Regions from separate parts of the Streptomyces sp. NPDC017940 genome, predicted to be linked through region 1. Evidence: predicted binding sites of a transcription regulator. Region 1 holds the regulator's gene; the other holds the start of a gene.
What was found. Region 1 encodes HspR, which represses chaperone genes until heat shock. Its sites were predicted from a motif close to TTGAGNNNNNNNNNCTCAA; they were not measured.

Region 1 (15,962 bases):
CCACGCCCATGTCGGTCTTCAGGGCGACCGTGATCATCCAGATGAAGGACGTGGCGATCTTCAGGCCCGCGAAGAAGTAGGTCAGGTTCTGGAGGGTGGAGACGTCCAGGTCCTGGAAGGCGGAGACCAGGGGGTAGGAGATGAAGAACGAGGCCTCGTAGCCGTCCACGTGGTGCTGGGCGCCCTCCAGGGCGTGCAGCGTGAAGATGCAGACGCCGACGATGAGGATGACCGACTCGACGAAGTACGCCTGGCCGGTGTTGGAGCCCGCGAAGCGGGACTTGCGGCCCGGCCGGTCCGGCCTGTTCAGCTGGCGGATGACGATGAGCGTCAGGATGCCGAGCACGGTCATCGTGCCGAGGAACTCGACGAAGACGTTGTACGGCGCCCAGTCGCCGACGAGCGGCAGCATCCAGTCGGCCTTGAAGAGCTGGCCGACGGCGTTCACGATCGTGAGCAGCAGGGAGAAGAAGCCCACCGCCACGAACCAGTGCGCGACGCCGACGACGCCCCACTTGTTCATCCGCGTGTGGCCGAGGAACTCCCTGGCCACGGTGAGGGTCCGCAGTACGGGATCGTTGCTCCTCGTCCCGGCGGGCACCGGCCTGCCGAGCATCATGAAGCGGAAGATCTGCACGATGGCACGCCCGAACAGGGCGACGCCGACTGCGATGAGGACCAGCGACACGATGATCGCGGCGAGTTGCATTTCGGGGCTCCTCGGGCCTGCGAGGGTGGGCAATCCACACGGTCGAGCTATTACTAAGCGGTAACTTATGCAGTCCGTCCGAGACTACCCACTTACCTCGCCGCACTGTAGCCAGCCGGGCGGTGATCTGTGTCGCTCAGGGCACCCTGGCCAGGTGGCAGCGCGTGGACGGCGTGCGGGCGACGTACCGGGACGGCGCACGGTCCGGCTGGGGTGCGGCGCGGGGGCGCGGATGCGGGTCTTGCGCGTGCGGATGCGGGCCTTGCGCGTAAGGAGCGGATAAGAGTTGAGTCGGGGTGACTCAGCTCTGTTGACTCTTCGGGACGAGTGAGGCACCCTTGAGTCAGATCCACTCAAGAAGTTATCTGGAGGCATCGAAATGGCACGTGCGGTCGGCATCGACCTGGGCACGACTAACTCCGTCGTCAGCGTTCTGGAGGGCGGCGAGCCCACCGTCATCACCAACGCCGAGGGTGCCAGGACCACGCCGTCCGTCGTCGCCTTCGCGAAGAACGGTGAGGTGCTCGTCGGCGAGGTCGCCAAGCGCCAGGCGGTCACCAACGTCGACAGGACCATCCGCTCCGTCAAGCGCCACATGGGCACTGACTGGAAGGTGGACATCGACGACAAGAACTTCAACCCCCAGCAGATCAGCGCCTTCATCTTGCAGAAGCTGAAGCGCGACGCCGAGTCGTATCTGGGCGAGAAGGTCGCGGACGCCGTCATCACCGTCCCTGCGTACTTCAACGACTCCGAGCGCCAGGCCACCAAGGAGGCCGGTGAGATCGCGGGTCTGAACGTCCTGCGCATCGTCAACGAGCCCACCGCCGCCGCTCTGGCCTACGGCCTCGACAAGGACGACCAGACGATCCTCGTCTTCGACCTCGGAGGCGGCACCTTCGACGTCTCGCTGCTCGAGATCGGCGACGGCGTCGTCGAGGTGAAGGCCACCAACGGCGACAACCACCTCGGTGGTGACGACTGGGACCAGCGCGTCGTCGACTACCTGGTCAAGCAGTTCAACAACGGCCACGGCGTGGACCTGGGCAAGGACAAGATGGCGCTCCAGCGCCTGCGCGAGGCCGCCGAGAAGGCGAAGATCGAGCTCTCGTCCTCGACCGAGACCACGATCAACCTGCCCTACATCACGGCCTCCGCCGAGGGCCCGCTGCACCTGGACGAGAAGCTCACGCGCGCCCAGTTCCAGCAGCTCACGTCCGACCTCCTGGAGCGCTGCAAGACGCCGTTCCACAACGTCATCAAGGACGCGGGCATCGCCCTCTCCGAGATCGACCACGTCGTCCTCGTCGGTGGCTCCACCCGCATGCCGGCGGTCGCCGAGCTCGTCAAGGAGCTGACCGGCGGCAAGGAGGCCAACAAGGGTGTGAACCCGGACGAGGTCGTCGCCATCGGCGCCTCGCTCCAGGCCGGTGTCCTCAAGGGCGAGGTCAAGGACGTCCTGCTCCTCGACGTGACCCCGCTGTCCCTCGGCATCGAGACCAAGGGCGGCATCATGACCAAGCTGATCGAGCGGAACACCACGATTCCGACGAAGCGCTCCGAGATCTTCACGACGGCCGAGGACAACCAGCCGTCCGTCCAGATCCAGGTCTACCAGGGCGAGCGCGAGATCGCCGCGTACAACAAGAAGCTCGGCATGTTCGAGCTGACCGGTCTGCCCCCGGCGCCCCGCGGCGTCCCGCAGATCGAGGTCTCCTTCGACATCGACGCCAACGGCATCATGCACGTGACCGCGAAGGACCTCGGCACGGGCAAGGAGCAGAAGATGACCGTCACCGGTGGCTCCTCGCTGCCGAAGGACGAGGTCAACCGGATGCGCGAAGAGGCCGAGAAGTACGCGGACGAGGACCACGCCCGCCGCGAGGCCGCCGAGTCCCGCAACCAGGGCGAGCAGCTCGTCTACCAGACGGAGAAGTTCCTCAAGGACAACGAGGACAAGGTCCCGGCCGACGTCAGGACCGAGGTCGAGACCGCCGTCACCGAGCTGAAGGACAAGCTCAAGGGCGAGGACACCGCGGAGATCCGCACGGCCACGGAGAAGGTCGCGGCCGTCTCCCAGAAGCTGGGCCAGGCCATGTACGCCGACGCCCAGGCCGCGCAGGGCGCCCCCGGTGCCGAAGGTGCCGGTCCCGGCGCCGACGCCCCGAACATGTCCAAGGACGACGACGTCGTCGACGCCGAGATCGTCGACGACGAGAAGCCCGGTGACGCGAAGGGCGGCGCTGCCTGATGACGGAGGAGACCCCGGGTATCGGCGACGGCGCCGAGCAGCCCGACGTCCCCTCCGGCGCCACCCCTGACGAGAAGGCGGCGCAGGCCGACGGGCCCTCCACCGAGGAGGGCCCGGCGGCCCCGGCCGGGGACGCAAGCCAGGCAGCGGGCCTGACCGCCCAGCTGGACCAGGTCCGCACGGCGCTCACCGAGCGCACCGGGGACCTCCAGCGGTTGCAGGCCGAGTACCAGAACTACCGGCGGCGCGTGGAGCGCGACAAGGTGACGGTCAAGGAGATCGCCGCGGCGAACCTCCTGACCGAGCTGCTCCCCACGCTCGACGACGTCGGCCGCGCGCGGGAACACGGCGAGCTGGTCGGCGGCTTCAAGTCGGTCGCCGAGTCGCTGGAGACCGTCGTCGCCAAGATGGGTCTTCAGCAGTTCGGCAAGGAGGGCGAGCCCTTCGACCCGACGATCCACGAAGCGCTGATGCACAGCTATGCGCCGGACGTCACGGAGACGACGTGCGTCGCGATTCTCCAGCCGGGGTATCGCATCGGCGAGCGGGTCGTGCGTCCCGCGCGGGTCGCGGTCGCCGAGCCGCAGCCCGGCGCGCAGACGGTGAAGTCCGAGGCGTCCGAGGGCGGCGAGAGCGCGTCTCCGGAGCCGAAGGACGAGGCCGACGGCGCCGACGGGAGCACGGACGGCAAGGACGGCAAGGAGAGCGGTGGCCCGGACGAGGGCTGACGCCGAGACGGACGGCGGCTGTGGCGCCGAGGGCGACCTCGGCGCCACAGCCCGCCGGATGACATGGAAGGAGGGGCGTCGGGGATGAGCACCAAGGACTTCATCGAGAAGGACTACTACAAGGTCCTCGGCGTCCCCAAGGACGCCACCGAAGCCGAGATCAAGAAGGCGTACCGGAAGCTCGCCCGCGAGAACCACCCGGACGCCAACACGGGCAACGCCAAGGCCGAGGAGCGCTTCAAGGAGATCTCCGAGGCGAACGACGTCCTCGGCGACCCCAAGAAGCGCAAGGAGTACGACGAGGCCCGCGCGCTCTTCGGCAACGGCGGATTCAGGCCGGGCCCCGGAGGCGCCGGCGGCGGATCGTTCAACTTCGACCTGGGGGACCTCTTCGGAGGCGGCGCCCCGGGCGGGGGCACGGCCGGCGCGGGTGGCTTCGGCGGCGGCCTCGGTGACGTCTTCGGGGGCCTGTTCAACCGCGGCGGCGCGACCGCGGGGGGCCGCACCCAGCCGCGCCGCGGCCAGGACGTCGAGTCCGAGGTCACGCTGAGCTTCACGGAGGCGGTGGACGGCGCGACGGTTCCGCTGCGCATGTCGTCGCAGGCCCCGTGCAAGGCGTGCTCGGGCACCGGCGACAAGAACGGCACGCCGCGCGTCTGCCCGACGTGCGTGGGCACGGGCCAGGTCTCGCGCGGCGGTGGCGGCGGCTTCTCGCTGACCGACCCCTGCGTGGACTGCAAGGGCCGCGGCCTCATCGCCCAGGACCCCTGCGAGGTGTGCAAGGGCTCGGGCCGCGCCAAGTCGTCGCGCACGATGCAGGTGCGCATCCCCGCGGGCGTCTCCGACAGCCAGCGGATCCGGCTGCGCGGCAAGGGCGGACCCGGCGAGCGGGGCGGCCCGGCGGGCGACCTGTACGTGGTCGTGCACGTCGACGCCCACCCGGTCTTCGGCCGCAAGGGCGACAACCTGACGGTGACCGTGCCGGTGACGTACGCGGAAGCGGCGCTCGGCGGCGAGGTCAAGGTGCCCACCCTCGGCGGCCCCTCCGTCACCCTGAAGCTGCCCCCGGGCACGCCCAACGGCCGCACCATGCGCGCACGCGGCAAGGGCGCGGTCCGCAAGGACGGCACCCGCGGCGATCTGCTCGTGACGGTGGAGGTCGCGGTGCCGACCACGCTGTCGCCCGCCGCACAGGAAGCCCTGGAGGCGTACCGCGACGCGACTGCGGACACCGATCCGCGGGCAGAACTGTTCAAGGCCGCGAAGGGAGCGTGACCTCATGGAGCGGGACGGCCGCCGGCGCAACCCGTATCAGCTGACGGACGAGACCCCGGTGTACGTCATCTCGGTGGCGGCCCAGCTCTCCGGCCTGCATCCGCAGACCCTCAGGCAGTACGACCGCCTCGGCCTCGTCTCGCCCGACCGCACGGCCGGCCGGGGCCGGCGGTATTCCGCCCGCGACATCGAACTGCTGCGCACCGTGCAGCAGTTGTCGCAGGAGGAAGGCATCAACCTGGCGGGCATCAAGCGCATCATCGAGCTGGAGAACCAGGTCGCGGCGCTCCAGTCCCGGGTGGCCGAGCTGTCGTCGGCCGTGGAGGGCGCCGCGACGGCGATGCGGCAGCGCGAGGCCGCGGTGCACGCCTCGTACCGCAGGGACCTGGTGCCCTATCAGGACGTCCAGCAGGCGAGCGCGCTCGTGGTGTGGCGGCCGAAGAGATCGCCGGAGCCCTGAGCCGAGCGGACGCGCGCTCCCGGGGCGGTGACGGCCTCCGGGCGGTGACTGCCTCCGGGCGGTGACTGCCTCCGGACGTGACGGCCTCCGGGCGGTGACAGCAGGACAGTGACGGACGGGCCGGGAGTTCCCTCGCGGGGGCTCCCGGCCCGTCCGTGGTCACGGGCCGGCGCACGCTCGTGGTCACGGACCAGTGCGTGGTCGTGGTCACCGACTAGCGCACGGTCTCCCACTGCGAGGCCTCGGACTCATTCCCCGCGGCGTCGGTACCGGTGACGTAGTAGATGTACAACTGGTCCTCCTCCAGCGGCCCGAGGTCGCGGAACGACGTCGTGCCGGACGTGCCCACCTTCGTCGAGGGACTGTTGGGGGACGTGGTCCGGTAGACGGTGTACGACACGGCGTCCGTGCCGCCGCTGCGCCAGACCAGGGGTGTCCCGGGCCCCTCGCCCGCACGGGCGGTGAGGTCCTGGGGCGGCAGCGGGGCGAGGGTGTCGCGGGTGGCCCGTGCGACGGTCGAGTACGGGGAGACCTGCGAGGCCGTCCCCAGGGCCCGCACCTTGTACCTGTACGCCACGTCCGGCACGGCCTTGTCGTCGGTGAACCTCGTCGACGTCACCGTGCCGATGCGCGAGTACGCGCCGCCCGCGGCCGGAGCCCGGTGCACCTCGTACTTCCGCGCGCCGGTGGAGGCCGCCCAGGACAGGGAGTTGGCGTCCCGCCCGGACCCGGCAGTGAACTTCGCCGGGGCCTTGAGGGACGCGGCCGCGGCGGCCGCACCGGTCTGGCCGGAGGAGCCCGAAGCGGTGGCCGGGGCGACGAGGGCGGCGGTGAGCCCGGCGGCGAGAACCGCTGCCGCGGCGGCCGCGGGGACGAACCAGGCTTTGCGGTCGCGCCGACGAGCGGGAGTGGGACGGTGCTGCTGGATCACGGCTGAAGTTCCCTTCCGTTGCACGGGAGAAGCGGGAGACAGGCGTGGGGGGAGGGGCGTGCCGTGGGGGCAAGGCACCTTAACCGAGGCCCCTCGGGGGAACGGAGGCGGCCCGCCCGAACTCCTTATAGTTGGGCGCGGTGGCACGCCGCGTGCCGAGGGACCGGGGGACATTCATGGCCATGGTGGGGCTGTTCTGGATCGCCGAGGGCGATGTGTACGTGGGCGCCAAGCCGTCGGGTCTGGCCCCCGGGGTGCGCCTGACACCCGAGGGCGTCACCGGGCTCGGCCACCAGCAGGCGGGCCTGTGGCTCTGGGACGACGTGCGGAGCCTCACCGTCGAGGACGTTCCCGTGAAGTCCCTGCGGCGGCAGGTGGGCGTGGTCGTCGACCTCGCGCTCACGGTGGGCCTCGGCGGCAACGACGAGGCGCCGACGATGACGGTGTGCGTGGGGACGCCCGAGGAGGAGATCGAGCTGACGGCGTACGCCGCCGCGGCCTCCGGATACAGCCAGACCGAGTACGACCTGTCCCGCGCCCTGCTCTCGCGGCTCACCGAGGGCGCCGGCACGCTCCTGACGACGCTGGACTCGATGGCGGCGTGGGGGCGCGCGCACGAGGGCGGCACGCCCCGCAGGGACGAGCGGGAGCGGCTGTTGCGGGAGTGGGCGGGCGAGACCGCGACGCGTGCCTGAGGCGTCGCGGTTCGGCGCTGTGCGGGCCGCCCGCGGCGTGCCGGGGCGCTCACGCCCCCCGTGGCCGTGAGCGCCCCGGCCGGCCACGGGACGTAGCCGAACCGGGGCGACCCTTAGGGAAGCGCGGCTCTGCGGGGGGAGACCACAACAGAGCCACCTCGCGGCCGGGACCGGGCCGGTTCCAGTACCGCTTGCGGGACTGGCCGTTCCTTGCCGCTGTCACTACGATGCAACGCCCGCGCACGCTCCGCCACCGTCATCTTGTTGCGGTGCAACGGGCGGGGGTGGGCGCAAGTGCGCCCATTTCCGGACGTAGGTGACGTGGTTCTCCGGATGCGCGTGATTCAGTACGGGCAGTGGGGGCCCAGGATGCCCGAGCGGCCGATGAGGTAGCCGAGTTGGGTGCGTCCTGTGCTGCCCAGGGTGCGGGCGAGCTTGGCGATGTGGACCCGTACGGTCCGCACGTTCATGCCGAGCCGGTCGGCGATGCCGGCGTCCGTGAGGCCCTCGACGAGGAGTTCCGCGATGGTCCGCTGCCGGGCGGTCACCCCGTCCCTCGCGGGCTGGGGGGCGGCCGGATGCGGGTGCATCGGGGTGGCCAGGCGCCAGAGCCGGTCGAAGAGCGCGGCCAGGTGGCCGACGACGGCCGGGGTGCGGATCTCCAGGGCCTCGGAGAGGTCCGGGCCGCCCGGTAAGAAGGCGACCGTGCGGTCGAACACCACCAGTTGCCCGGGGACTTCGCTCAGGGTGCGCACCTCGACGTCCCCCTCGAGGCGCTCGAAGTGCGCGAGCACGGGCAGGGCGTGCCGGGTGGTGTGCTGGTAGAGGGTGCGCATCCGGCAGCCGCGGGACAGCAGGGCCTGTTCCCTGGACGGCGCGGTGCCGAGGTCCGAGACGGGCCGGAAGCCGCCCGGCTGGATGGTGAGGACCTCCCGGGCACACCGGGAGGCGGCCTCGTCGAGCGCGGCGGCGGTGCTGTCGCTGCCGGGGGCGGCCTTGAGGGGGCCGGGGGCGCCGTGGAGCGGCGCCCCGGGGCCCGCGTGGGGCCTGGTGGCCCCGGTGCCGGTGGAGAGGCCGAGGAGGGGCGTGAACGCCGCCGTCAGCTCCGCCTCGCGGCGGCGTTCACGGGCCACCTCGTCCTCGAACCCGCGCAGCAGCCTGAGCAGGGCCCCGGTGGGCTCGCTCGGCAGCAGCCACTGGAGGTCGTCGGCGTCCGGGTGCAGAAGACCGAAGTCCACGAGGCACGGCACCGCTTCGGCCTCCCGGCCGTGCACACGGCCCGCCCGCAGGGCACGCGCGTACAGGGCCGATGCGGGCGCGCACAGGTGCCCGGGCCCGTGCGGCCGGTGCCGGGCGCCGCCTTGCCCGCTTGCTTCGTCGCGGGCGTGCTCCGCGTCGTCCCTCGCGTGCTCCGTCTGGTCGCGGGCGTGCTCCGCCTCGTCGCCTGCGTGCTCCGGGTAACCCCGGGGGTGTTCCGGGGCGTCCCGGCCGTGTTCCAGGGCGTCCCGGGCGTGCTGCGGGGCGTCCCGGGCGTGCTCCGCCTGCTCACGGGCGGGTTCCGGTTCGCCCCGCGCAGGCCCCGCGGCCCACGCGACCCGGGCGGGCTCCCACTCGTACGGTTTCCGCTCCACGGGCATGGCCGTGCCACCTCCAGGGGGGTCGGGCACGCGTCGCCCGGCTAGGCGTGTCGGTCCAGGAGGCCCGAGCGGCCGATGAGGAAGCCGAGTTGGGTGCGGCTGCTGCTGCCGAGCAGGCCCGCGAGCTTGGCGACGTGCAGCCGGACGGTGCGTACGTTCATGTCAAGGCGGTGCGCGATCTCCGCGTCGGTGTGGCCCTCGGTGAGCATGCGGGCGATGACGCGCTGCACCTGGCTGACCGCGTGGACCGGCGGTCGCGGTGTGTCGTCGCGGTACAGGGGTGTGGCGAGGCGCCACATGATGTCGAAGGCCGTGGCCAGGTAGCCGACCAGGGCCGGGGAGCGCAGTTCGAAGACGATGCCGCCGTCGTCGACGGCCGGGATGAAGGCGATGGTGCGGTCGAAGATGAGCAGGCAGGGCGGGAGTTCGTCGAGGGTGCGGACCTCGCAGGACAGGACCGGCCGGCCCGGGTGCGCGCGCCCCGGCAGCGAGTCGAAGGCGGACTCCGGCGGGGACAGCGTACGCAGGCGGCCCCCGCGCTCGGCGAAGTCGGCCAGGCGCCAGGGCTCGTTGTGGGGCAGCAGCTGCGGTCGGTCCGGGTCGCCCGGGTGGATGCCGAGCGCCTCCTGCGACGCGTCCGCGAGTGCCTGCCAGACGGCCCGCCTGATACGGGTCGTGCCCTTGAGCACGGTGACGAGGGACGCCGTGGTGTCGGGGACGGCGGCGGGGGCGAGCTGGAGGAAGGGTTCGAAGGCGGAGGCGAGCCGCGACGCGCGCCCGCGCTGCCGGGCGACCCGGGCCTCGATGCCCGCGAGGAGACGGGGCAGGGCCACCAGGGGCGGGGTGGGGAGCAGCCAGGCAGGGTCGTCGGCCTGCGGGTGCAGGAGCCCGGAGTCGAGGAGGCAGGGCGCGTCGGCGACGGACTCGCGGTGCAGACCGCACTCGCGCAGGGCGCGCGCGTACAGCGCACGGCCCGCCTCGCACAACTCCTCGGGCTCGTGCGGCACATGCCGGCGGTCGCCGGGGTCGCCGCCGCGCGCGGGCGCCGCCATCCGGAGCCGGGTGGCGCGCTCGGTCGCGGCCGGGACGGGCGCCACCGCCTGCGCCGCTGCGTCCTGCACAGGCTTCCCCCTACTCGGTCCGGGGCGTCGGCGCGAATGACGGACGTCACACGTGTCGTCATCCTTGTCAACGGGGCGACGGTTTTTCAATGGCGGGGTTATCGCTTGCGATGCCCGCCCAATTATTCAATGTTCAACGTAGACGGGCGGCGTGGCCCAGTGGCCCGCGCTGTGGCACTGAACACAGCCGGGCGCACCGCGGTCGTCGACGAAGATGACGTCCATGGACCTTCCTGTCGACCTCACCGTCCTTGCCGACGACAGCCTGTACCTGTGGGCTCCCCGTGGCGCCGCGGGCTCCTGGGGCCTGGCCAACTGCCTGCTCGTCACCTCCGGAAGCTCCGGGGGCCACGGAAGCCCCGGGGGTTCCGGGAGTTCCCGCACCTCCGCGGCGGAAGCCGCGCTCATCGACACCCCCTACGACGCGCGCATGACCAAGGCGCTCATCGCGGCGGCCGGCCGCGTGCTGCCCGAGGGCGCCCGGGTCCGTACCGTCGTCAACACCCATGCCAACGGGGACCACTGCTTCGGCAACGGCTTCTTCCCCGGCGCGGAGGTCATCAGTACCGAGGCCAGCCTCGAACGCCACCGCTGCGGTGAGATCTCGCCCCAGGAGATGCAGCACCTGGTGCACGCGAGCGACCCGCGAGAGCCGCTCGGCTGGTACGCGCGCGACCGCTTCGGCGCCTACGACTACACCGGCATCACCGTCGTACCGCCCACGCTGACCTTCAGCGGCACCCACGACTTCCTGGTGGGCGACACCGAGGTGCGCCTGATCGAGGTGGGCCCGGCCCACACGTCCGGCGACCTGATCGCGCACCTGCCGCAGCACGGCGTGGTGGCCGCGGGCGACGTCATCTTCTCCGGCGACCACCCCGCGCACTGGGAGGGCCCGCTCGCCGAGGTGGTGCGGGCCTGCGAGACCGTGCTCGCGCTCGACCCGCGGTGGATCGTCCCCGGACACGGCGCGCTGATGGGGCAGGACGACGTCCGCGCCTACATCGGCTACCTCCGGGACCTGGAGGGCGAGATCGCGGAGCGGCACGGCCGGGGACTCGGCGCGTACGAGGCCGCCTGCGACATCCTCGCGGCCGGCTTCCACCCGCACCTGGGTGCCCCGGAGCGCGTCGTCATGCTGACGTTCATCGAGTACCACCACCTCGGCGGCACCGGGGCCGCCCTCGGCATGGCCGAGCTGGCAGGACACGCGGCCCGCTGGGCCCACGCGCGCCAGGGGGTGCCCTCCGGCGCATAACGCCACGCCCCGGACCGCCGTGCCCCCGGACCGCCGTGCCCCCGGACCGCCGTGCCCCCGGACCGCCGTGCCCCCGGACCGCCGTGCCCCCGGACCGCCGTGCCCCCGGGGCCGCCGCGCCCCGCGAACCCGCCGCCGATTACGATCTGTTGGTCGTTGACTCGTTTGGGTTTATGGTGCAGACACCGTGGGCGCGGCACGCCAGTCATGCGGACGGGGGAGGGGGCATCGTGGTGGACGAGGACGCGCTGCGGCGAATACTCAAAGAACTGCGTTCCAGGATCATGCCCGCACAAGTGGGACTGACCCCCAAGCCGTCGGGCCGACCCGGTCCGCGGGTCGCCGGACTCGCCCAGCCCGACATGGACATCCTGATGAACCGCGCGGTGGGGACCTACCACCGGTTCGAGAGCGGGAAGATGTCCCCGCGGGACGACTACCTGCGCCAGGTCGGCCGGCTCCTGCGCATGACCGAGGACGAGTTCACGCAGGTGTACCTGCTCTCCCTGGGGCAGCGCCCACCGCATCCCCTGGACCCGAGCGGCGGTGTCACGATGCCCGCCGCGGGCGCCTGGCAGCGGGCCGTCAACGGCCAGCGCGAGATCGCGTACGTCAACAACGTGCAGTGGGACCTCGTCGCGTACAACCAGCCCTTCGCCGACATCTTCGAGGGCGGCGAACCGCCGGAGAACACGATGCGCTGGATGGCCCTCGCCGACGAGGCACGGGACCACATCCTGACCGACTGGGAGACCCGCTGGGCTCCCGGGATCCTCAACCAGATCAGGCTCGCGCACATCCAGCACCCGGAGAACGAGGCTCTGGCCCGGCTGCACAGGGACGTGCTGCGGGACAAGTACACGGGCCCGATCTACGAGCGGAACACCGAGGTGTACATCCACCCCGACGGCGACGTCAGGCCGCTGTTCCACCCCAGGAAGGGCCCGGGGCAGATCACGATGGTCGTCTCGGAACCGGCGAGCGCGCGCGGCGCGCGCCATGTCGTCCTGCTCTTCGACCCCCTGCCCGAGGCCGGGGCGGGAGAGGAACGGGCGTGAGGTCGTGGAGGAGGAAGCCGAGGTGACGATGGCCGTCAGGGACGCCGCGCGGTCGCTGCCCCCGGACGCGGGGCCTGGCCTCGCGCCCGCGTCCTTCGCCGCCGTCGTGCACTCCATGGCCGACGACCTCAACGGCCGCGGCTATCCGGTGACCTGGGTCGTGGACCGGCAGCTCATCGCCGGTGACTTCCCCCTCCAGGTCGTCGCCAAGGTCTCGGTGGTCCGGGTCCTGAACATCGCCCTCGACGACCGCCCGTCGCCGCTCGCGCCCCGCTGGCAGGTCAGCATGGGCCGCCCCTCGTCCGTACGGTGGGAGCAGTCCGCCGTCCTGCACCTCGGCTCGGGCGGCCTCGACGCGGAGTGCGTGGTGCGGGAGGCCCTGCGGGCCGTGGGCCTGCCGCTGCAACGGGCCCTGCACCACTGACCCGGCCCGCGGCGGGGACACCTCAGACGGGCAGGTCCAGGATTCCCGACCTGCCGATGAGATAGCCGAGCTGGGCCCGGCTGCTGCTGTTCAGGAAGGCCGAGAGCTTCGCGATGTGGACACGGGCCGTGCGTACGTTCATGCCGAGCCGGGCCGCTATCTCGGTGTCCGTCAGGCCGTCCGTGAGGAGGGCCGCTATCGCCCGCTGGCGGGGCGTGACGCCGTTCGACGCGGGCTGCGGGGCGGGCGCCGGCCACATCGGGACGGCCAGGCGCCACAGCAGGTCGAACACCGTCACCAGATAGTCGATGACGGCCTGCTGCCGGATCTCGACGGCCGTGTCCCGCACCTTGCTGACCGGCAGGAAAGCCACCCGCCGGTCGAACACGAGCAGCCGGTCGGGCAGTTCGCCCAGCGTGCGGACCTCCACGTCGCCGTCCAGGTCGCGGTAGTGCGTGAGCGCGGGCGGGAAGTGGCGGGTGGTGTGCTGGTACAGGGTGCGCAGCCGGCCGCCGCGGGCCAGGACGCCTTGCGCGCGCGGCAGGGCCCGCAGCAGGTCGTCGGCCGTGCGGCTGCCGCCCGGCTGGATGGCCAGGGCCTCCACCTGCGCCTTCGACGCTACGTGGTCGATGGCCGCGTTGATGCGGAAGCGCCCGTGGATGACGGCGGCCCCGGCGCTCTCACCGGCGGACGTCCAGCGCCGGTCCAGGTCCATCAGCGGGGCGAAGACGTCGGCGAGCCGGGCCTCGCGGCGGCGCTGGGCGGTGATGCGCGAGTCGATGGCGCCGAGGAGCCGGGGCAGCGCGACGGCCGGCGCGGTGGGCCGCAGACAGCGGTCGTCCTGGCTGTCCGGGTGGAGGAGGCCGAGGTCCAAGAGGCAGGGGGCGGCGCGGGCCTCCTCGGCGTGCAGCCGGCCCTCGCGCAGCGCGCGGACGTAGATCCGTCTGCCCGCCTCGCACAACTCCCCCGCGTCGTGCGACCGGTGTTCCATCCTCACGTCGCCGTTCCTCCCCGCACCTTCCCGAAGCCCCCCGCCCCAGGCTAGTGATTCTGATCGAGAATCCCCGACTGGCCAATCAGATAACCGAGTTGGGCGCGGCTGTTGCTGCCGAGGATCGCGGCGAGCTTCGCTATGTGTTCGCGTGCCGTCCGTACGTTCATGCCGAGGCGGGTGGCTATCTCGGTGTCGGTGAGGCCTTCGACGAGGAGTTCGGCGATGGCTCGCTGACGAGTGGTGACGCCGTTCTCCGCGGGGAGCTGGGCGGCGTGCGGAAACATCGGCGTCGCCAGGTGCCAGAGGCGCTCGAAGGTGGTGATGAGGTAGTCGACGATGGCCGGCTGGCGTACTTCGAGGGCCACCGTGCGGTCCTTGCTCGCGGGGATGAAAGCCACCGAGTGGTCCAGGACGACCATGCGTTCGGTTACCTCGTTGAGCGTGCGGACCTCTACGTCGCCGTCCAGTTGTTCGTAGTGGGCCTGGGCGGGGAGCGAGTGGCGTGTGGTGTGCTGGTACAGGGTGCGCATGCGACAGCCGCGGGAGAGGAACTCCTGCTCGCGGGGGAGCGCGTCGGCGAGTATCTCGGGGGAGCGGGCGCCGCCCGGCTGGACGGTGAGGAGTTCGTGCCGGGCGTCGGTCATGGCCTGCGTGATCGCGGCGTTGATCCGCTCGAAGCCCTCGAGGACCGTGATCTCCGGTGGTTCGGGCCCCGACGTCTGCCGGGCGTCGAGGGCCATCAGCGGCTCGAACAGCTCCGTGAGCCGCTCCTCGCGCTCGCGGTGGCGGGCGATGTGGTCCTCGATGGAGCGGAGCAGCTGCGGCAGGGCCACGGCCGGGGCGGTCGGGCGCAGCCACGCCATGTCCTCGATGTCCGGGTGCAGCAGCCCGAAGTCGATGAGGCAGGGCGCGTCGCCCGCCTCCTGGTGCCGGACGCGGCCTTCGCGCAGGGCGCGGGCGTAGAGGGCCGAACCCGCCTCACACAACTCGTCGGGTCCGTGAGGGTGAGGGCGGGGTTCGGTGGTCATTTCGGTTTGTCCTGCTCGAGGATGCCGGACTGGGCGATGAGGTAACCGAGCTGGGCACGGCTGCCGCTGCCCAGGGCGGCGGCGATTTTGGCGATGTGGGCTCGGCAGGTCCGGACGTTCATGCCGAGGCGCCGGGCGATGGCTTCGTCCACGTGGCCTTCGATGAGGAGGCGGGCGATGGAGCGCTGGACCCCGGTGATCCCATTGGTGGCGGGAGGGTACGGCACCTCCTCCAGGAGCGGGGTCGCACGCTGCCATTGTTCCTCGAAGACCTTCGCAAGGTACTCGACCAGACCGGGATGGCGGATTTCCAGGGCGTCCTTGCGGTCCGCGCGGGCCGGAATGAGCGCCACCGTACGATCGAAGATCATGATGCGGTCGATGAGCTCTTCCAGCGTGCGTATCTGCACGTTCCCCTGCGACATCCGGGCCGCGTAGGCCAGCGTCCCCTGGCTGTGCCTGACGGTGTGCTGGTAGAGGGTGCGCATCGTGATGCCGCGCTCCAGGACGGTCTGGCCGCGCTTCAGCGCCACGTTGAGCGAGTTCTCGCTGCGACCGCCTCCTGGCTGGGCCGTAAGCACTTCGTGGCGGCACTCGGCGGTGGCCCGCTCGATCGCCGCGTTGATGTGCGCGTCGCCCTCCAGGACGGTGATGGCGTGGGTGGTGGGTTCGGCGCGCGCCGTGATGGCCATGAATGGCTCGAAGACGTTGGTCAGTTCCACAGCCAGACGGCGGCGATCCTGGATTTCGCGCTCGATGGGGTGAAGACGTTGTGCGAGTGCTGTGGACGGTGGAACGGGGCGCAGCCAGTCCGCATCATCGGGATCCGGGTGCAGAAGCCCCGACTCCAGCAGACAGGGAGTGTTCTCGGCCTCGGAGCGCGGCAGCCGGCCATTGGTCAGAGCGCTCGCGTACAACCTCGCCCCGGCGTCGCACAGCGGCGTCTCGGGGTGAGGATGTGTCGGTTTGGCGTTGGTTGTAAGCAAATCTCCACCCCCCAGGGTCCTGAACATGCAGGAACATGATGCATCCACCCTGTGGCTTTGACGTGCTCGATTGAGACATCGTCTTGTTGTGCCGGGGGAGAGGAAACTACCAAGTGAGGACGAAGCCGACCATGTTTCAGAGCATGCTTCGCTCGGTGCTTGTCACCGCCCTCTCCGCAGGGCTGGTCGTAGGAGCGGTGAGCGCTCTTGATCTGTCCTGGGGCAGCGCGCCAGCGGACGCGACTGCCACCGTGGCAGCTCCCCCCGACCTCGCCTGGAGTGTGGTGCCGGCAGGTGTTGGGGCATGAGTACTCCCCCTGACGACCGTACCTTCCGCCGGGAGATGGCGACCGCCTATCGCTCCGGCTGGCACTTCATCGACCTGGCCACCGCGATCCCCCACGCCG
Region 2 (15,962 bases), on a different contig from region 1:
GCCCTCTTCCGCTTCACAAGGTGATGGACAGCGGAAATAAAGGCTACGCCTCCATCGTCGTCCAGTGCAGACCGGGCCCGGCATCCGTCGCGTAAGTCACACCGGAAAGCTGGTTTCGGCGTGGGAAATGGCGGGAAACAAGCCCGGTTTGCCAATGACGCTGAACCGCGTGGAGCCCTGGTGGGGGCGGCTGTGCTCGCCCTGGGTACGTCGACACGCGGCTGCGGCCCCTGCTGCGCGCCGTGCGCGCGCCTCAGGAGCACTTCCATCTCGAACCTTACGTCAACTTCAATCTTCTGGAAGGCCCGGAAGGGTGACCCGGATGCGGCAGCCCCGGGCCGATTCGGCCACGCCGATGCGTCCGCCGTGCAGATCCACCGCCCAGCGCGCGATGGCGAGGCCGAGCCCGGTCCCGCCGTCGCCACCGGGCGGGACACCGGCGTGCGCGCCGCGGTTGAAGCGCTCGAAGACCCGGTGCCACTCCGACTTCGGGATGCCGGGGCCCTCGTCGAGGACCTCCATGTCCAAGGACTCCGGGTAGGGGCCGCGCCGTGCGCGCACCGTCACGCGGCCGTGCGGCGGGCTGTGCTTGACGGCGTTGTCGATGAGGTTGGCCACCACCTGGTGCAGGCGCTCGGCGTCGGCGTGCGCCGTCAGCTCCGGCGGCGAGACGTCCAGGTGCAGATGGACGTCCGTACGCGTGTGCCGCCCGGATCCGGACGGCATCCCCTTGCGCGCGGAGGCCACCATGTTGGCCTCCTTCAGGACACCCGACAGATAGGGCCACACTTCGAAGCGACGCGCTTTCAGCGGTACGACGCCGTTGTCGAGGCGGGAGAGGTCGAGCAGGGTCTCCACCAGGCGGCCGAGCCGCTCGGTCTGCTTCAGGGCCGTCCGCATCGTCTCCGGGTCGGCGGCGGACACGCCGTCCACGACGTTCTCCAGGACGGCGCGCAGCGCCGCGATGGGGGTGCGCAGCTCGTGCGACACATTGGCGACCAGTTCCTTGCGCTGCTGGTCCTGGGCCTCCAGATCGTCCGCCATGCGGTTGATCGTCGTGGCCACGTCACCGAGCTCGTCGCGCCGGTCGGCTCCGCGCACCCGGCGGGTGTAGTCGCCGAGCGAGACCGCGCGGGCCACCGAGTTCATCTCGTCGAGCGGCGCGGTGAGACTGTGCGCCACGAACTGCGTGATGAGCAGGGTCGCGATCACCGAGAAGACGGTGATGAAGCGCAGCTCGGTCTCCGTCTCCATGGCCACCATCAGCAGCCCGGTGGTGATGAACACCGAGACGACGACCAGGGTGCCGAGCTTGGTCTTGATGGAGAAAGGCCGCAGGCCCGCGAAGGGACCGTTCGGGCCCATGCCTCCACCGCGGTCGCAGCGCCACCGCAGCGCCGCGCCCCGGCCGCCCTCCACGGAGCCGCCGGGAGTGCCGTGGGCGCTGCCCGGCGTGCCGCTCAGGGCGCCGTGCGCCGTCCCGCCGGGGTCGGCCGCGGCACCTGGGTCCGCCGTCATGGCGTCGGGGTCTCCAGGGCGTACCCGACGCCGTGGACGGTGCGGATGCGTTCCGCCCCGATCTTGCGGCGCAGTGCCTTGATGTGGCTGTCGACCGTGCGGGTGCCGGACGCGTCGGCCCAGTCCCACACCTCGGCGAGCAGCTGCTCGCGCGAGAGCACCGCGCGCGGGGTGTTGGCGAGGCACACCAGGAGGTCGAACTCCGTGGGTGTCAGGTGCACGTCCTCGCTGCGCACCCGCACACGCCGCTGCGCGTGGTCGATCTCCAGCTCACCGAGGCGCAGGATGCCGCTGCGCGGTGTCGTGGCGGCGAGCGCCGCGCGCTCGACGCGGCGCAGCAGCACATGCACGCGCGCGGCGAGCTCGCGCATCGAGAACGGCTTGGTCATGTAGTCGTCGGCGCCGACGCCGAGCCCCACCAGCATGTCCGTCTCGTCGTCCCGCGCGGTGAGCATCAGCACCGGCACCGGACGCTGGGCCTGCACACGACGGCAGACCTCCAGGCCGTCGAAGCCCGGCAACATGATGTCGAGGATCAGCAGATCCGGCTGCCAGGCCTGTGCTGTGTCCACTGCCGCCGGTCCGTCCGCCGCTGTTTGCACGACGAAACCCTCGGCGCGCAGCCGGGCGGCGATGGCATCGACGATCGTCGGGTCGTCCTCGACCACCAGTACTCGGCGCTGGGCGCCAGGCATCGCTGCCGTGGCGCTGTTGTGGGAGGTGTGTGTCTGCTCCATCGCCCCGCCCCTGACGTGATCGCTTGGTGTCCGGTCAGCAGAGTACGGGGCGTGACGGCACCTCGGCTACGCAGCCCTTGTCGCGAGATGCACCACGTCCGGTACGCCCCGGGCAACGGTGATCTCTTCCGTACGTACCTGCTGGAACCCGGCATTCCGTAGAGCGGAGTCGAAAGCGGATGAGGGTTTGGCGGACCACACGGCGAGCACTCCGCCGGGGTTCAGACGGGCGTGGCAGGCGGCCAGACCGGCTGCCGAGTAGAGATTTTCGTTGCTCTGTGTGACGGTCCAGTCCGGTCCGTTGTCGATGTCGAGGCACAGGGCGTCATACGTCGCCGCGGGCGGGGACGGAGGTGCGTCCGATGTGCCGTTGGCGGCTGCGAATGAGCCGCTGACATATGCGACCAGGTCCGCGTGCACGATGTCCGTGCGCGGGTCGCAGAGCGCTTCTCGGGAGAGCGCGGAGAGCGGCCCTTCGAGGTGCCAGTCGATGATGGCCTGCTCGCGCTCGACCACGGTGATGCGGCCCCAGCGCGGGTCCGCGGCCGCGTGGGCCAGGGAGAAGCCCACGCCCAGACCGCCGACGAGAACGCTCGGGCGGGGGCGTCCGTCGAGTGCTTCGTAGGCGGCGTCGACCAGGAGGCGCTCCGAGCGGCCGTCCGAGGTGTCCATCAGGAAAGTGCCATTGGCAATGATCTGGAGCAGGTCTCCGTGGCGCCGCAGGACGACTTCTCCGTGCGGGCCTTCGCGCCGGTCGAGAACCACGGGGGGATCAGGTCGGTACGGGGTGTGCATCGGCCCATTCTCTCCATCGCGCGTCGGCTGTCCCGGGCTTTTCCGCGCCCCTGCGCCATGGCCGTCCGCATGCCTCCGGAAGATGCGCGGACGGGCCGTTTCGGTGACGCTGGGGAGAGCCGTGAGGTTGATATGAGTTCCTGTGACTCGCGTCTCACGTGGCGTCGGTCATAGACAGCGCGGGAACGATCAGTAGAGCGTAAACCGTGATCTATCCGTGATGGAAGGTCCGTGAGGGAAGGGGCGCCTCGGGGTGAACCGGAGAGTGCGGGATTCTGGCGGGGGCGCCGGGGTGGGGGTGGGCGTGGGGGCCGATGTCTCCGCTGACGCGGGCGAGGCGGGGGTGGGTGCCGAGGCGGTGGTTCTGTCGTGCGGGGCGGTTGGGGCCTCCGGGGCCGCCGGGGTTTCCGGAGCTGTGTCGACGCTTGACGGTGTGCCGCGGCAGGTGGGCAGGCAGGGAGCTGCTGAGGGGGGCGTGGAGGGGGCGGGTTCTGGTTCCGTGCGCTCCCTCGTGGGGTCGGTTGACCCTGAGGTCTTTGATGCTGGTGGTGTCAGTGACACTGGTGGCGCTTTCGGTGCTCGCGGTGCGCGCGCCGATCGGGGGCCGTGGGTGGGCGGGTTGCTGCGGTTGCGGCCGTGGCGGGTCCTGCCGACGCCGATCGGAACTCCCTTCACCTTCGCGTACGCCGCGCTCCTCCTCCTGACCTCGCTGTTCGCTGAGTTCGCGGACCCCTCCTTCGTCTCCTCCCTCTATCAGGGGTCCAGCACCGACGTGGCGCACCTCGCGGACCGGCCGGTGTTTGTCCTCCTCGCCAGCGCCCTCTGGATCGCCGGTGGCATCACATCGCCGTACGCCATCGTGTTCCTGCTCGTCCTCACCGCGCTGGAGCGCCGGATCGGCGGCCTGCGCACCGCGGGCGTGTTCCTGCTCGGGCACGTCGTCGCCACGCTGGTCACCGAAGTGCCGGTCGGGCTCTCGGTCCTGGCCGGACACCTCCCCGGCAGTTCCCTGCACCGACTGGACTACGGCATCAGCTTCGGCGTCGCCGCCAGCGTCGGCGCCCTCGCCGGGCTGCTCTCGTCGTGGCTGCGCTGGACCGTTCTCGCCGGGTTCGGCTGGATGCTCGTCGAGGACCTCGTGGCCTTCGCCGATCCGATGACCAACTGGGGTCACCTGCTGGCGCTCGTCGTGGGCGTGGTGACGTGGCCGTTGCTGCGGCGCTGGAGGTCTGCGGACCCCGGCCTGACCGCTTAGCCCGTTTGCGCGTCCCGTTCACCACTCCACTCCTTCTCCCTCTACTCGGCTCCTCAGCTCTACTCCACTCCACTCCGCGCCAGCTTCGCCCACCGCCACCTGCCGGAACTCTGGCCTCCGTATAAATGTCTTGCGGTGCAAGGTAATGGCGACTACCTTGTACTGCATGACAAAGGAACTGTCCGCGTCGCACGACCAGCGTCGCAGTCAGTTGCTGCGCGGGGTGCTTGATCTGTGCCTGCTCGCGCTCATCGGGGAACGGCCTCGGTACGGATATGAGTTCGTGGAAGCTCTGACGCAGAGCGGCCTGGATCTGGTGAGCGAGGGCAGCATCTATCCCTTGCTCGCCCGTATGGAGCGAGCAGGGTTGATCGATTCCTACCGCGCGCCGTCCGCGGCGGGCGGGGCTCCGCGCAAGTACTACCGCCTCACCGAGGCGGGCGCAGCCGAGCTGACCGCCGGCCGCGCCACCTGGAGCACCTTCACGGTGGCGGTCTCCAGAACGCTGCACGACGGGCAGCGCGAGCAGCGCGAGCAGCACGAGTAGGGCCAGCTGGGCCTCTGGGCCAGGCAAGGGCCGCAGGGCCACGGAATCAGTGGAGACCAGCGGCAGAGTGATTGGGGGGACGCACGACATGACGGATCAGACGACGAGTAAGACATCGGCCCGTGACGGAGCGACCGCAACCGCACCCGAACTCGAACCCGACCCCGGCAGGGCAGCCGCCACTGCGGAAAGAGCCCGCGTCCTGGCGATCTGCCGCAGCAACTGGGAGTACAGAGGCATTGACGACGCCTCCATGCGCGAGATGCTGGCCGAGCTCTCCGCGCACCTCGAGGAGGCCGCCGCGGCAGGCCGCTCCGCCCAGGACGTGGTAGGCCCGGACGCCAAGGCGTTCGCCGCCACCTGGGCCCGAGCCCGCGCACCCCTGCATCGGCGGGTGCTGCGAATGGCAGCGCTCACCCCGTTCGTCCTCGGCTCGCTGCTGTTCCTCACGCACCTGATCGACCGGACGCTCACGCTGTCCATAGAGGGACCGCGACTGGCGTTCTACGCGGTGATACTCGCGGGCACCGTCGCCGTGGAGATAAAGCGCGGCTCCCTCGGCTTCAAGGGGTGGCTGCTCGTCGGCGGAGCGGGGTTGGCGTTCGCACAGATTGCCTCGTCGCTGTTCGGCGACGACACCTTTTTCCGAGTGCCTCTGTGGGTGACGCTGCTGCTGATGGTGCCCGGGCTGCCGTACGCGTACGTGGACACTCGCGCGAGAAAGGCCGGCGCTGCGGCGGGCGCCAGATAACGCGCAGGGTGGGCGGCCCCTCTCGGGGGGGCTGGCCTCAGGCCTCCTCCGGACCCTTCCGCCGCGCGCTCGTCAGGTCCGCGACCACCCGCCACCCCAGGGACTCGTACAGGGCGCGTCCTTCCGGAGTCCCCGCCAGTACGCCGATCTCCGCGCCCTGGTCGAAGGCCGCGGCGGTGAGGGTGCGCATGACCAGGCTGCCCAGGCCTTTGCGCCGGTGCTGCGGGGACGTCTCGATCTGGTCGGCGACCGCCGTGCGGCCGGTCGGTGCGATCTGGCCGCGCGCCACCCAGGCGCCGTCGGCGGAGGAGATCATGGTGCGGATCACGCCGCCGCGCGCCCAGGTGCGCTGACGGTAGTCGTCGGGGACGGTCAGGCGGTCCGGGGTGACGGGGGCGAGGGGCACGGTCATCAGGTAGCCGGGCTCGGGGTCGAGCCACCACTCGGGGCCGAGCCAGGGGGCGACACGGGCGGGGGGGTCGAAGACCTTCAGCCACACATCGGCTCCGGTTACCGCCGTGGCGACCTTGCGGACGTCGACCTCCTGGACATTCGTGCCCGTACTGCCGAGGACGTGCCTGGTGGGGTGCTTGATGTGGCCGACGTCCACGGTGAAGCCCCACGGTTCCATGAGCGGCGGGGCGGCCCCGCGGGAGACGACCCAGCCGTCGATCCAGGCGCGTACGACCTCGTTGCCCGACATCCGAGCTCCTTCTGTGCCGTGCATGAAGCATCCCTTAGGTAAGTGGGGCAGTGAGCAGCGGACCAATGGGCCGATGGGTCAGTTGGCGGGCCGGGAAAGTGATCGCTGCGGAGAAGTAATAGCTCCAAGGCGTGAGTGAACCTTACTTAGAGGCTTTCCCGCGGTGACAGGGGTGATCGCTGACAGCGAACACGGCCGAGGAACATTCAGGGGCTCACAAGCATTGAGTTGGTATAGCTCAACTTGGATGCCGAAGGGGAGATCATGACTGCTGAGTCTGTTGCGTCAGGGGCCAATGCGCCGCTTGCCCTGCCTGTGCTGCCGCTCGACGACGAGGTCGTGCTGCCCGGCATGGTGGCGCCGTTCGACTTGTCCGATGCCGATGTACGCGCCGCGGTGGAGGCCGCTCAGGCTGCCGCGCGGTCCAGTGGAAGCAGTAGCAAGCCCACGGTGCTGCTTGTTCCTCGGATCGACGGGACGTATGCGGCCACCGGTGTGCTCGGCACGGTCGAGCAGGTGGGGCGGCTCGCGGACGGGGACCCGGGAGCGTTGATCCGGGCACGTGGGCGGGTGCGCATCGGGGCGGGTACGACCGGGCCGGGCGCCGCCCTGTGGGTGGAGGGCACGCGCGTCGAGGAGACCGTGCCCGATCCGCTGCCCGGAGCCACCGCGGAGCTGGTCAAGGAGTACAAGGCGCTGGCCACGAGCTGGCTGAAGAAGCGCGGTGCCTGGCAGGTCGTCGACCGCGTGCAGCAGATCGACGACGTGTCGGCGCTGGCGGACAACTCCGGGTACTCACCGTTCCTCACCACTGAGCAGAAGATCCGGCTCCTGGAGACGGAGGACCCCACGGCGCGCCTGAAGCTCGCCACCGAGCAGCTGCGGGAGCACCTGGCCGAGCAGGACGTGGCGGAGTCCATCGCCAAGGACGTGCAGGAGGGCGTGGACAAGCAGCAGCGCGAGTTCCTGCTGCGGCGCCAGTTGGACGCCGTGCGCAAGGAGCTGCGTGAGCTCGACGGCAAGGAGGGCGAGGACGAGTCCGACGACTACCGCGCCCGCGTCGAGGCGGCCGACCTGCCGGAGAACGTGCGCGACGCGGCGCTGAAGGAGGTCGAGAAGCTGGAGCGCGCCAGCGACCAGTCGCCCGAGGGCTCCTGGATCCGCACATGGCTGGACACGGTGCTCGAACTGCCGTGGAACGAGCGGACCGACGACGGTGCCTCCGCGAACGACATCAAGGGCGCCCAGGAGATCCTCGACGCCGAGCACGCGGGTCTTCAGGACGTCAAGGAGCGCATCACCGAGTACCTGGCGGTGCGCAAGCGGCGCGCGGACCGCGGTCTGGGCGTCGTCGGCGGGCGGCGCGGCGGCGCGGTCCTGGCCCTGGTCGGCCCGCCCGGTGTCGGCAAGACCTCGCTCGGGGAGTCCGTGGCGCACGCGATGGGACGCAAGTTCGTGCGGGTCGCGCTCGGCGGGGTGCGGGACGAGGCGGAGATCCGCGGGCACCGGCGGACGTACGTGGGCGCGCTGCCCGGAAGGATCGTGCGGGCCATCAAGGAAGCCGGGTCCATGAACCCGGTGGTGCTGCTCGACGAGATCGACAAGGTCGGCTCGGACTTCCGGGGCGACCCGGCGGCCGCGCTCCTCGAAGTGCTGGACCCGGCGCAGAACCACACCTTCCGCGACCACTACCTGGAAGTCGAACTCGACCTGAGCGACGTGGTGTTCCTGGCCACGGCCAACGTCCTCGAGGCGATCCCGGAGGCGTTGCTCGACCGTATGGAGGTGGTCAGGCTCGACGGGTACACGGAGGACGAGAAGGTCGTCATCGCCCGTGACCACCTGGTGCCGCGCCAGCTGGACCGGGCAGGGCTCGGCGACGGCGAGGTGACGATCGGCGAGGACGCGCTGCGCAAGCTGGCGGGGGAGTACACCCGCGAGGCGGGCGTGCGCAATCTGGAGCGGTCCGTCGCCCGGCTGCTCCGCAAGGTCGCGGCCCAGCACGAACTGGGCGAGCGCGAGCTTCCGTTCACGGTCGGCGCGGAGGAACTGCGCGGTCTCATCGGGCGCCCCCACCACGTGCCGGAGTCCGCGCAGGACCCGGCGGAGCGTCGTACGGCGGTGCCCGGGGTGTCCACGGGCCTTGCGGTAACCGGCGCGGGCGGCGACGTGCTGTACGTCGAGGCGTCCCTGGCCGACCCGGAGACGGGCGCGGCGGGACTGACGCTCACCGGGCAGCTCGGCGACGTGATGAAGGAGTCCGCGCAGATCGCGCTCTCCTTCCTGCGCTCGCACGGCGCGGAGCTCGAACTGCCCGTGGGCGACCTCAAGGACCGGGGTGTGCACATCCACTTCCCGGCGGGCGCGGTGCCCAAGGACGGCCCGAGCGCGGGCGTCACGATGACGACGGCTCTGGCGTCGCTCCTGAGCGGCCGCCTGGTCCGTACGGATGTGGCGATGACCGGTGAGGTGTCGCTGACGGGGCGGGTGCTGCCCATCGGCGGGGTGAAGCAGAAGCTGCTCGCCGCGCACCGGGCGGGCATCACGACCGTGGTGATCCCCAAGCGGAACGAGCCGGATCTGGACGACGTCCCGGCCGAGGTCCTGGAGAAGCTGGACGTGCACGCGGTGACGGACGTCCGGCAGGTCCTCGAACTGGCCCTAGTCCCGGCCGAGGTGCGGGTACCCGCGGCGGCGTGACGAAGGCGCCCGCGCGGCAGGGCTGCGCAGGCGTGACCCGGTTTCCCCGCCTCGGCGTGACGGGCGCGGCGGGGGAGCCAAGGCCCGGGATCCCCGCGGATCCCGGGACTTGGCGTGTTCGGGGCCTAGGTGTACGGGACCGTGCCGTACTCGGCGCCCAGGTGTACGCGGGGCCGTGCCGTACTCGGCGCCCAGGTGTACGCGGGGCCGTCCCGTACTCGGCGCCCAGGTGTACACGGGACCGTCCCGTACTCAAGGCCTTGGCGTACGCGGGAGTGTGCCGCGCACAGGACTTGCCGTACGCGGAATCCGCCCGTGCGGAGGGATCAGCCGTTGGCCAGGGCCTGGACGCGGTCATAGGCGCCGTTGAACTTGTTGTGGTCGCCGACGACGGGGCCGGTGGAGGTGTACTGCCACATGGTGTGGAAGCCCCAGCCGGCGGGGAGTTCGCCGGGGCTGGTGTTGTAGCGGGCGATCCACAGGGGGTTGGTGGCGCCGAAGCCGCCGTAGTTGCCCGTGCACTGCTTCCACCAAGTGGTGGCGGTGTAGATGACGGCGTCGCGGCCGGTGCGTGCCTTGTAGGTGGTGAGGAAGTCGCGGATCCAGTCGACCATCGCGCCCTGTGACTTGCCGAAGCAGGCGGCGCCGTAGGGGTTCCACTCGATGTCGAGGGCGCCGGGCAGGGTCCTGCCGTCGCGGGACCAGCCGCCGCCGTTGCTCGCGAAGTAGTTGGCCTGGGCGGCACCGCTCGAGGTGTCGGGGGTGGCGAAGTGGTAGGCGCCACGGATCATGCCGATGTTGTAGGACCCGTTGTACTGCTGGGCGAAGTAGGGGTTGTTGTAGGAGGTGGACTCCGTCGCTTTGACGTAGGCCCACCGCACGCCGCTGTTCCACAGGGCCGACCAGTTGACGTTGCCCTGGTGGCTGCTGACGTCGACGCCCTCGGTCTGGACGGCGGAGCCGCCGCGCGGGAGGTTGCCACGCCCGTCGTGCTCGACGACACCCATGCCCATATGGGCGGAGCCGCGCGGGGGGACGCCGTCACCGCGGGAGGAACCGTAGCCGGAACCCGAAGCGTGGCCGTCGGCGGACCGCGCGGCGCCGGGCAGGGTGATCAGCAGGGCGAGGGCGGAGAGGACGGCGAGGAGAATGCCGGCCGCGTCGTGGTGGGCGCGGCGGGCCGTACCGGGTCTGTGCACGGGCATGGCGTGCCTCCGAAAGGCCTCGTGGAGTCCCGTGCGCCGGCGTACGGCGCCCTGCGTGTGGTTCACGGTTCCCACGCCGTGGGGGCGGGGCACGCCGTACGTAGGGGACTCGGTGGGGGGACCTGTCGACATGTCGATGGTGTGGACATGTCAGAAGGGACGCTACGCACGTAGACCGGGGGAGGGAAGGGGCGCCGGTGCCCGCCGTTGGTCTACTCCTGCGAAATACTGGGCGAGCTGCGGCGATGGCCGCGGTGGGCGGAAACTTTCAGGATCGGGAAAGTGTGGGATGGGTGCTGACATGCGCGAGGGCGCGGCGCACGGCGGTGGGGCCGAGAGGGGCGAGGCGGCGGCCGAGGGCGGTGTGGACCACGAGTTCCTCTCCCTGGAGCGTGAGTTGACGCTGCTGCTTCGCCGGGCGCGGGCGTCCTCCGGGGAGATGGCCCGGCAGGTGCATCCGGAGCTGGAGCCGGCGGCGTACGGGTTGCTCGCGTTCCTCGACGAGTCGGGGCCGCGGCGCGCCACCGATCTCGCCGCCTTCATCGGGGTCGGCAAGGCGACGATGAGCCGGCAGCTGCGCAGCCTGGAGCAGTTGGGGCTGGTCGCGCGGGAGCCGGATCCCGCGGACGGCAGGGCCTGGCTCGTACGGCTCACGGATGAGGGGCGCGAGCGGTTCCGGACGGTTCGGGTGGCGCGGCGGGCACGGTACGTTCGGCAGCTTGCCGGGTGGGACCGGGGGGAGGTCGCCGAGCTGGCTCGGCTGCTCCACAAACTCAACGTCGGCGCCGAGTCCTAGGGCGGACGGCGGCCACCGGACCCACTCCGCGCCGCACCGCCGCCCTGTGGGTGCCGGGCCGGCTCCCTGACCCCGCCGCCCCGCACCGCCCGGTGCCTCCGCCGCCCAGCGCAGCCGCCTACCGCTCAGCACAGTCACCCACTGCTCAGCACACCCCCACCGCCCAGCACAGTCACCCCCGCACCCCGCGGCCCCTCGCCGCTCAGGGCAGCCGCCTACCGCCCAGCGCAGTCACCCCCGCACCTCGCGGCCCCCCGCCTACCGTTCAAGGGCAGCCATCCGCCGCTGACAGCCCCGCCCACGGCTCAGCGCAGCCGCCCGACGCTCAGCGCAGTCCCCGCCGCGCGGGGCAGCCACCCACCGCCCAGCACAGTCACCCCCGCACCTCGGGCCCCTCGCCGCTCAGGGCAGCCGCCTACCGCCCGGCACAGTCATCCGCCGCTCAGCGCAGCCCCCACCGCCCAGCACAACCACCCCGCACCCCGCGGCCAAGCACCCCGCGCCCCGCGGCCAAGCACCCCGCACCCCTCACAACTCCGCATACACCACCGCCGCGTCGTCATGCCGCTTGCCGCGGGGGAACAGGGTGCCGTCCGGGTCGGCGCGCTCCGCCTCCCGTACGCGGTCGACCAGTGCCTGCGGGCCGCTCTTGTGCAGCAGGGCGAGGCACTCCGCCCAGTCGCCCTCGCGGAATGTCTCGACCCAGCGGCCCGCGCCGTCGGTCAGGGCCGCGAACGCGGTGACGGTGGAGCGCGGTCGCTCGCCGGTGACCGCGAGGGCCGCCGACGCGGGGTCCGCCGCGGCCGTGAAGAAGCCGCCCTCGGCGTTGCGCAGCGCCTCGACTGCGGCGGCGTACCGGCGGCCCGCCGCCTCCCGCTCCGCCGAGCCCCGCGGCAGCGCCCGCACCTCGTCGCGCAGCGCGCCGATCGCCGCCGGGAGCTGGGCGAGCCGCTGGTCCAGGACCGCCTCGACCGCGCCGTCGGGGCCCGCGACGAGCAGCGCCGAGTCCGAGAGGACGAGGTGCTCGAACCGCTCCCCGTCCCACCGCGCGAGGACCACGGTTGCCTGCGGGGTACGTGGGTGAGAAAGGTCACAGGTGTCACGGTGGCTGTCCGCCGTGCGCGAGATGGCCGTCGCGAGGATCTCAGTCAGCGTCATATCCCGGCGTGAAACGGACAGTTCGCTCAGTGCGCCGCCGAGGCGGGCGGTGAACCAGGGAACGGAGTGCAGGCAGCCCACGTCCTCCGGGGGAGGCGTCACGCCGTCCAGGAGCACCAGCGATCCGCCCTGTCCGGACGCGGGGAGCGCCACCGACGCGTAGTCCTCGTTGGGGCGGTTCGGGTCGCCGGGCTCGGTGGCCAGTTCGATGCGCATACCGTCAGTCTGCATGAGGTCCGCGTCCGCTTCCCCGGCCGGAGCGCGCGGTCGCGAGGAACGAGACAGCGGCAGGTCAGGAGCCGGTTTCCGGTCGGAACGAACCGCTCCGGCGAGAGTGTGGCGGCGCATCCTGCCAAAGCCGCCCACGGACGTCCAACCGGGCCACCGCGGGCAGCCTCCGGGCCACTCAGGGTGACTTGCCCACCAACTCCCTGTCGATGTTCACTCCTTCAGGTGGCCAGGCAGGCGATGCGCGACTGCCGCGCACCGGCACTGGAATCGTCTGCGAAGGTCGGGATCCAGGCCGGGAGCGCTCGCGTTGACGGATCGTCACCCGGGCTCCAGGGCAGACGAAAACAGGAATGCGAGCACCGGTGCAAGAGATGCGGCCTCGGCGCGAAGGCGGGCAGCAGGCCCCGGAAGGGAACCCGCGGGGCGTGACCTCTCCCGCGAATCGGGAGTCCGCCGCGACGGCGAACCGTACTCCGGAGCCCGGCACGGGTACGCCGCCCCCCGGCGCACCGTCGCAAGGCGCACAGCCCTCCGGCACACCGTCCTCCCGAGACGCACCGTCCCAAGGCGCACTACCCCCCGGCACACAGCCCCAAGGCCCCCAGCCCCTCGGCGCACCGTCACAAGGCCCACACCCTCTCGACGCCCCGCCCCCCGGCGCACCGGCTCATGGCGCACAACCCCAAGCCACCCACACACCACCCCCCGACGAGGACCCCGCGCCCCAAGCGGAGCCCCCGACCGCACACCCGACCGCACCCCCGAGAACCACCCCGCCCGCACCCCCCAGAGCCCGCGTCCGCAACCGGCTCCTCGTCGCCGTACTCGTCGTCGCCGCCACCGTCGCCGGAGCAGGAGCGCCGGTGGTCGTCAGCGCGTCGGGGCAACTGAAGGAGTCGCAGAGCCTGGTGACGCTCTCCGAGCTCACCCAGCAGGCCATCACGCTCAGTCACTCCCTGGCCGACGAGCGCGACGAGGTCACCGCGTACATCGCCGCGGGCCGACCCGAGGGCAGAAGGCTCTCCGAGGACCGCCGCGCCCGCGTGGATCGGCGGGCGGAGGAGCTGCGCGAGGCCGCGGCCGACGCGAACACCAACAGCTCCGTCACCGCCGGGCTGCGCCGCGGCCTCGCCCGCCTCGCGTCGGTGCGCAGAACCGCCCTCGCCGACGGGACCAGCGCGCTGGCCGCCCACAAGGCGTACGGCAAGGCCATCGGCGAACTGCACGGCCTCACCCGCGACCTCGCCGAGAGACTCCCGCCGCGCGCGGGCCCGGGTACGTACGCCGTCGCCGACCTCGACCACGCCGTCGGCCAGGCCGGTGCCGCACGCGGCCTGCTCCTCGCCGCGCTCGCCGTGCCCCGCCCCGCGTCGACCGGCAGCACCGTCGACCCCGTCACCGGCCTGCCGGTCTCGTCCGGCACCGCGAGTGGTGACAGCGAGGAGGACGGCCGCCGCGACGGCCTCAGCGCCGCCGCCCAGCAGGCCCACGTACGGGAGCTCGCGGCGCTCGCCGACTTCGACGAGTCCGCGCCCGCCGAGGCCCGCGACACCTACGAGTCGACCGTCGCGGGCAACGGCGTGACCACCGCCGAGCAGTATCTGACCCGCCTCACCGACGAGCCCCGGCTCTCCGCCGCCGACCGGCGCCTGGACCGCGGGAAGCTGGACGCCGCGCTGACCGCGCGCATCGAAGCGATGCGCAGCGCGGAGAACGCGCTCGCCGGTGAGCGCACCAAGAGCCTCGGCGAACTGCGCGACAAGGACGTCACCGCCCTGGAGCTGCGCATCGCGCTCGTCGGCGCGCTGCTGCTCCTCGCCGTCGGCGTGTGCACGGGGACGGCCCGCTCGCTGACCCGCCCGCTCGCCGTGCTGCGGCTCGGTTCCGCGCGGGTCGCGGCGGCGCCCACGACCGCGGAGCCGGTGCGCTTCACCGGCCGCGACGACGAGTTCGCCGCCGTCGTACGGTGCGTCAACGCGCTGCACGGCCACACCGTCGCCCTGCACGAACGCCTCACCACACTGGAGTCCGACCGCAAGCACCTGATCGGGCAGCGCCAGACGATGGCCGACGCGCGGCAGGCCACGGCCGACGAGCGTGACGCGCTGCGTGCCGAACTCGCCGACGCCGCCGTCCACCTGGACCGCGTACGGCGAGGTATCCACGGCACCTTCGTGAACCTCGCGCTGCGCACCCTCGGCCTCGTCGAACGCCAGCTCGCCGTCATCGAGGGCCTGGAGGAGCGCGAGCAGGACCCCGACCGCCTCGCCACGCTCTTCAAGCTCGACCACTTCGCCACCGTCACCCGCAGGCACAGCGAGAACCTGCTCGTCCTCGCCGGTGCCGAGCACGGCCACCAGCACGCCGGGCCCGTGCCGCTCGTCGACGTCGTACGCGCCGCGGTCAGCGAGATCGAGCGGTACGAGCGGGTCCGTATCGCGGCGCTTCCGCCGCACGCCCACATCGCCGGGTCCGCCGCCGACGACATCAGTCACCTGGTCGCCGAACTCCTGGAGAACGCGACCTCCTTCTCACCGCCCGACGCCGGAGTCGAGGTCTCCGGCTGGCTCCTGGAGAACGGCGAGGTCATGCTCTCCGTACAGGACGAGGGCATCGGCGTCGGCCCCGAGCGGCTCGACGAGCTGAACGCGCGGCTCGCGGAGTTCTCCGCCGACGACGTGTACGACCACGAGAGCGACGAGGGCCTCGGGCTCGGCCTCTATGTGGTGGCCCGGCTCGCCGCCCGGCACGGGGCGCGGGTGCGGCTGCGCGAACAGAAGCAGGGGGGCGTGGCCGCGGTGGTCGTACTGCCCCACGGGATCCTCACCGAGCCGCCCGCCGCGGAGGGACTGCGGCCGGTCCCCGGCACCGGCGCGGAGGGGCCGCTCGTGCACCTGCCCGGCTCCGAGGCCGAGGCCAACTCCAACGTCCTGCCCTCCCGCACGGGCGACCGGGACCCCCTGGACGCCACCGCGGAGACGACACTCGAACTCCTGGCGCCGCCCGTCCCGGCCGACCCCCCGGACGAGGCGGAGCCGCACGCGCGGCCGGACGACGGGGTCCTGCCGGAGCAGGAGGCGCGTCCCAAGACGGCCGCGCAGTCCCCGGCGGAGCCCGACGCCGCACTCCCCGCGGAGGAACTGCCGCGCGACGAGGCACCCGTACGCGAGTCGCCGCTTCCGCGCAGGCCCGCACCCGTACCGAAGCCGAGGCCCGCACCGGCCGCGGAGCACGCCGGACCCGCGCCGGACGGCGCCGCCCAGGCACTCACCGCCAAGGGGCTGCCGAAGCGCACCCCGAAGGTCGGCGCGCCCGCCGCGGCAGCCGAGCCCGAGCCACGGGCCGCGGTGGACCCCGAGGAGCTGCGCCGTCGCCTCCGCGGATTCCAGCGGGGGGCGCTCAGCGGCCGCCGCGACGTGGCGGCGGAGCTGGCCGGAGCCACCGGCACCACCGAAGGCCAGCGTGCCGCAAGCACCACCGAAGGCAACCGCACTGCCAACGAGTCGAGCGACCGCAGCACCGAAAGCGACCGCGCCGCAAGCGGGCAAAGCGACCGCAGCGCCGAA

Region 2: lon (endopeptidase La) is a predicted target of HspR. The motif match lies at 6,530-6,548, and genes of this name have one in related genera.

Annotation. Positions count from the first base shown of each region.
Region 1 is NZ_JBIRHJ010000008.1:182,607-198,568, reverse strand. Features, by position in the region: gene ACH4DX_RS27200 ((Fe-S)-binding protein) at 1-709, opposite strand, end outside; gene dnaK (molecular chaperone DnaK) at 1,089-2,960, shown strand; gene grpE (nucleotide exchange factor GrpE) at 2,960-3,688, shown strand; gene dnaJ (molecular chaperone DnaJ) at 3,773-4,963, shown strand; gene ACH4DX_RS27180 (heat shock protein transcriptional repressor HspR) at 4,968-5,423, shown strand; gene ACH4DX_RS27175 (fibronectin type III domain-containing protein) at 5,638-6,354, opposite strand; gene ACH4DX_RS27170 (hypothetical protein) at 6,531-7,049, shown strand; gene ACH4DX_RS27165 (LuxR C-terminal-related transcriptional regulator) at 7,394-8,686, opposite strand; gene ACH4DX_RS27160 (LuxR C-terminal-related transcriptional regulator) at 8,728-9,807, opposite strand; gene ACH4DX_RS27155 (MBL fold metallo-hydrolase) at 10,031-11,065, shown strand; gene ACH4DX_RS27150 (XRE family transcriptional regulator) at 11,296-12,123, shown strand; gene ACH4DX_RS27145 (hypothetical protein) at 12,128-12,547, shown strand; gene ACH4DX_RS27140 (LuxR C-terminal-related transcriptional regulator) at 12,570-13,538, opposite strand; gene ACH4DX_RS27135 (helix-turn-helix transcriptional regulator) at 13,589-14,569, opposite strand; gene ACH4DX_RS27130 (helix-turn-helix transcriptional regulator) at 14,566-15,582, opposite strand; gene ACH4DX_RS27125 (hypothetical protein) at 15,860-15,962, shown strand, end outside.
Region 2 is NZ_JBIRHJ010000003.1:165,335-181,296, reverse strand. Features, by position in the region: gene ACH4DX_RS10945 (ATP-binding protein) at 289-1,365, opposite strand; gene ACH4DX_RS10940 (response regulator transcription factor) at 1,515-2,255, opposite strand; gene ACH4DX_RS10935 (spermidine synthase) at 2,322-3,050, opposite strand; gene ACH4DX_RS10930 (rhomboid-like protein) at 3,484-4,305, shown strand; gene ACH4DX_RS10925 (PadR family transcriptional regulator) at 4,472-4,852, shown strand; gene ACH4DX_RS10920 (hypothetical protein) at 4,941-5,603, shown strand; gene ACH4DX_RS10915 (GNAT family N-acetyltransferase) at 5,641-6,306, opposite strand; gene lon (endopeptidase La) at 6,571-9,006, shown strand; gene ACH4DX_RS10905 (lysozyme) at 9,333-10,211, opposite strand; gene ACH4DX_RS10900 (MarR family winged helix-turn-helix transcriptional regulator) at 10,513-11,007, shown strand; gene ACH4DX_RS10895 (hypothetical protein) at 11,536-12,381, opposite strand; gene ACH4DX_RS10890 (nitrate- and nitrite sensing domain-containing protein) at 13,260-15,962, shown strand, end outside.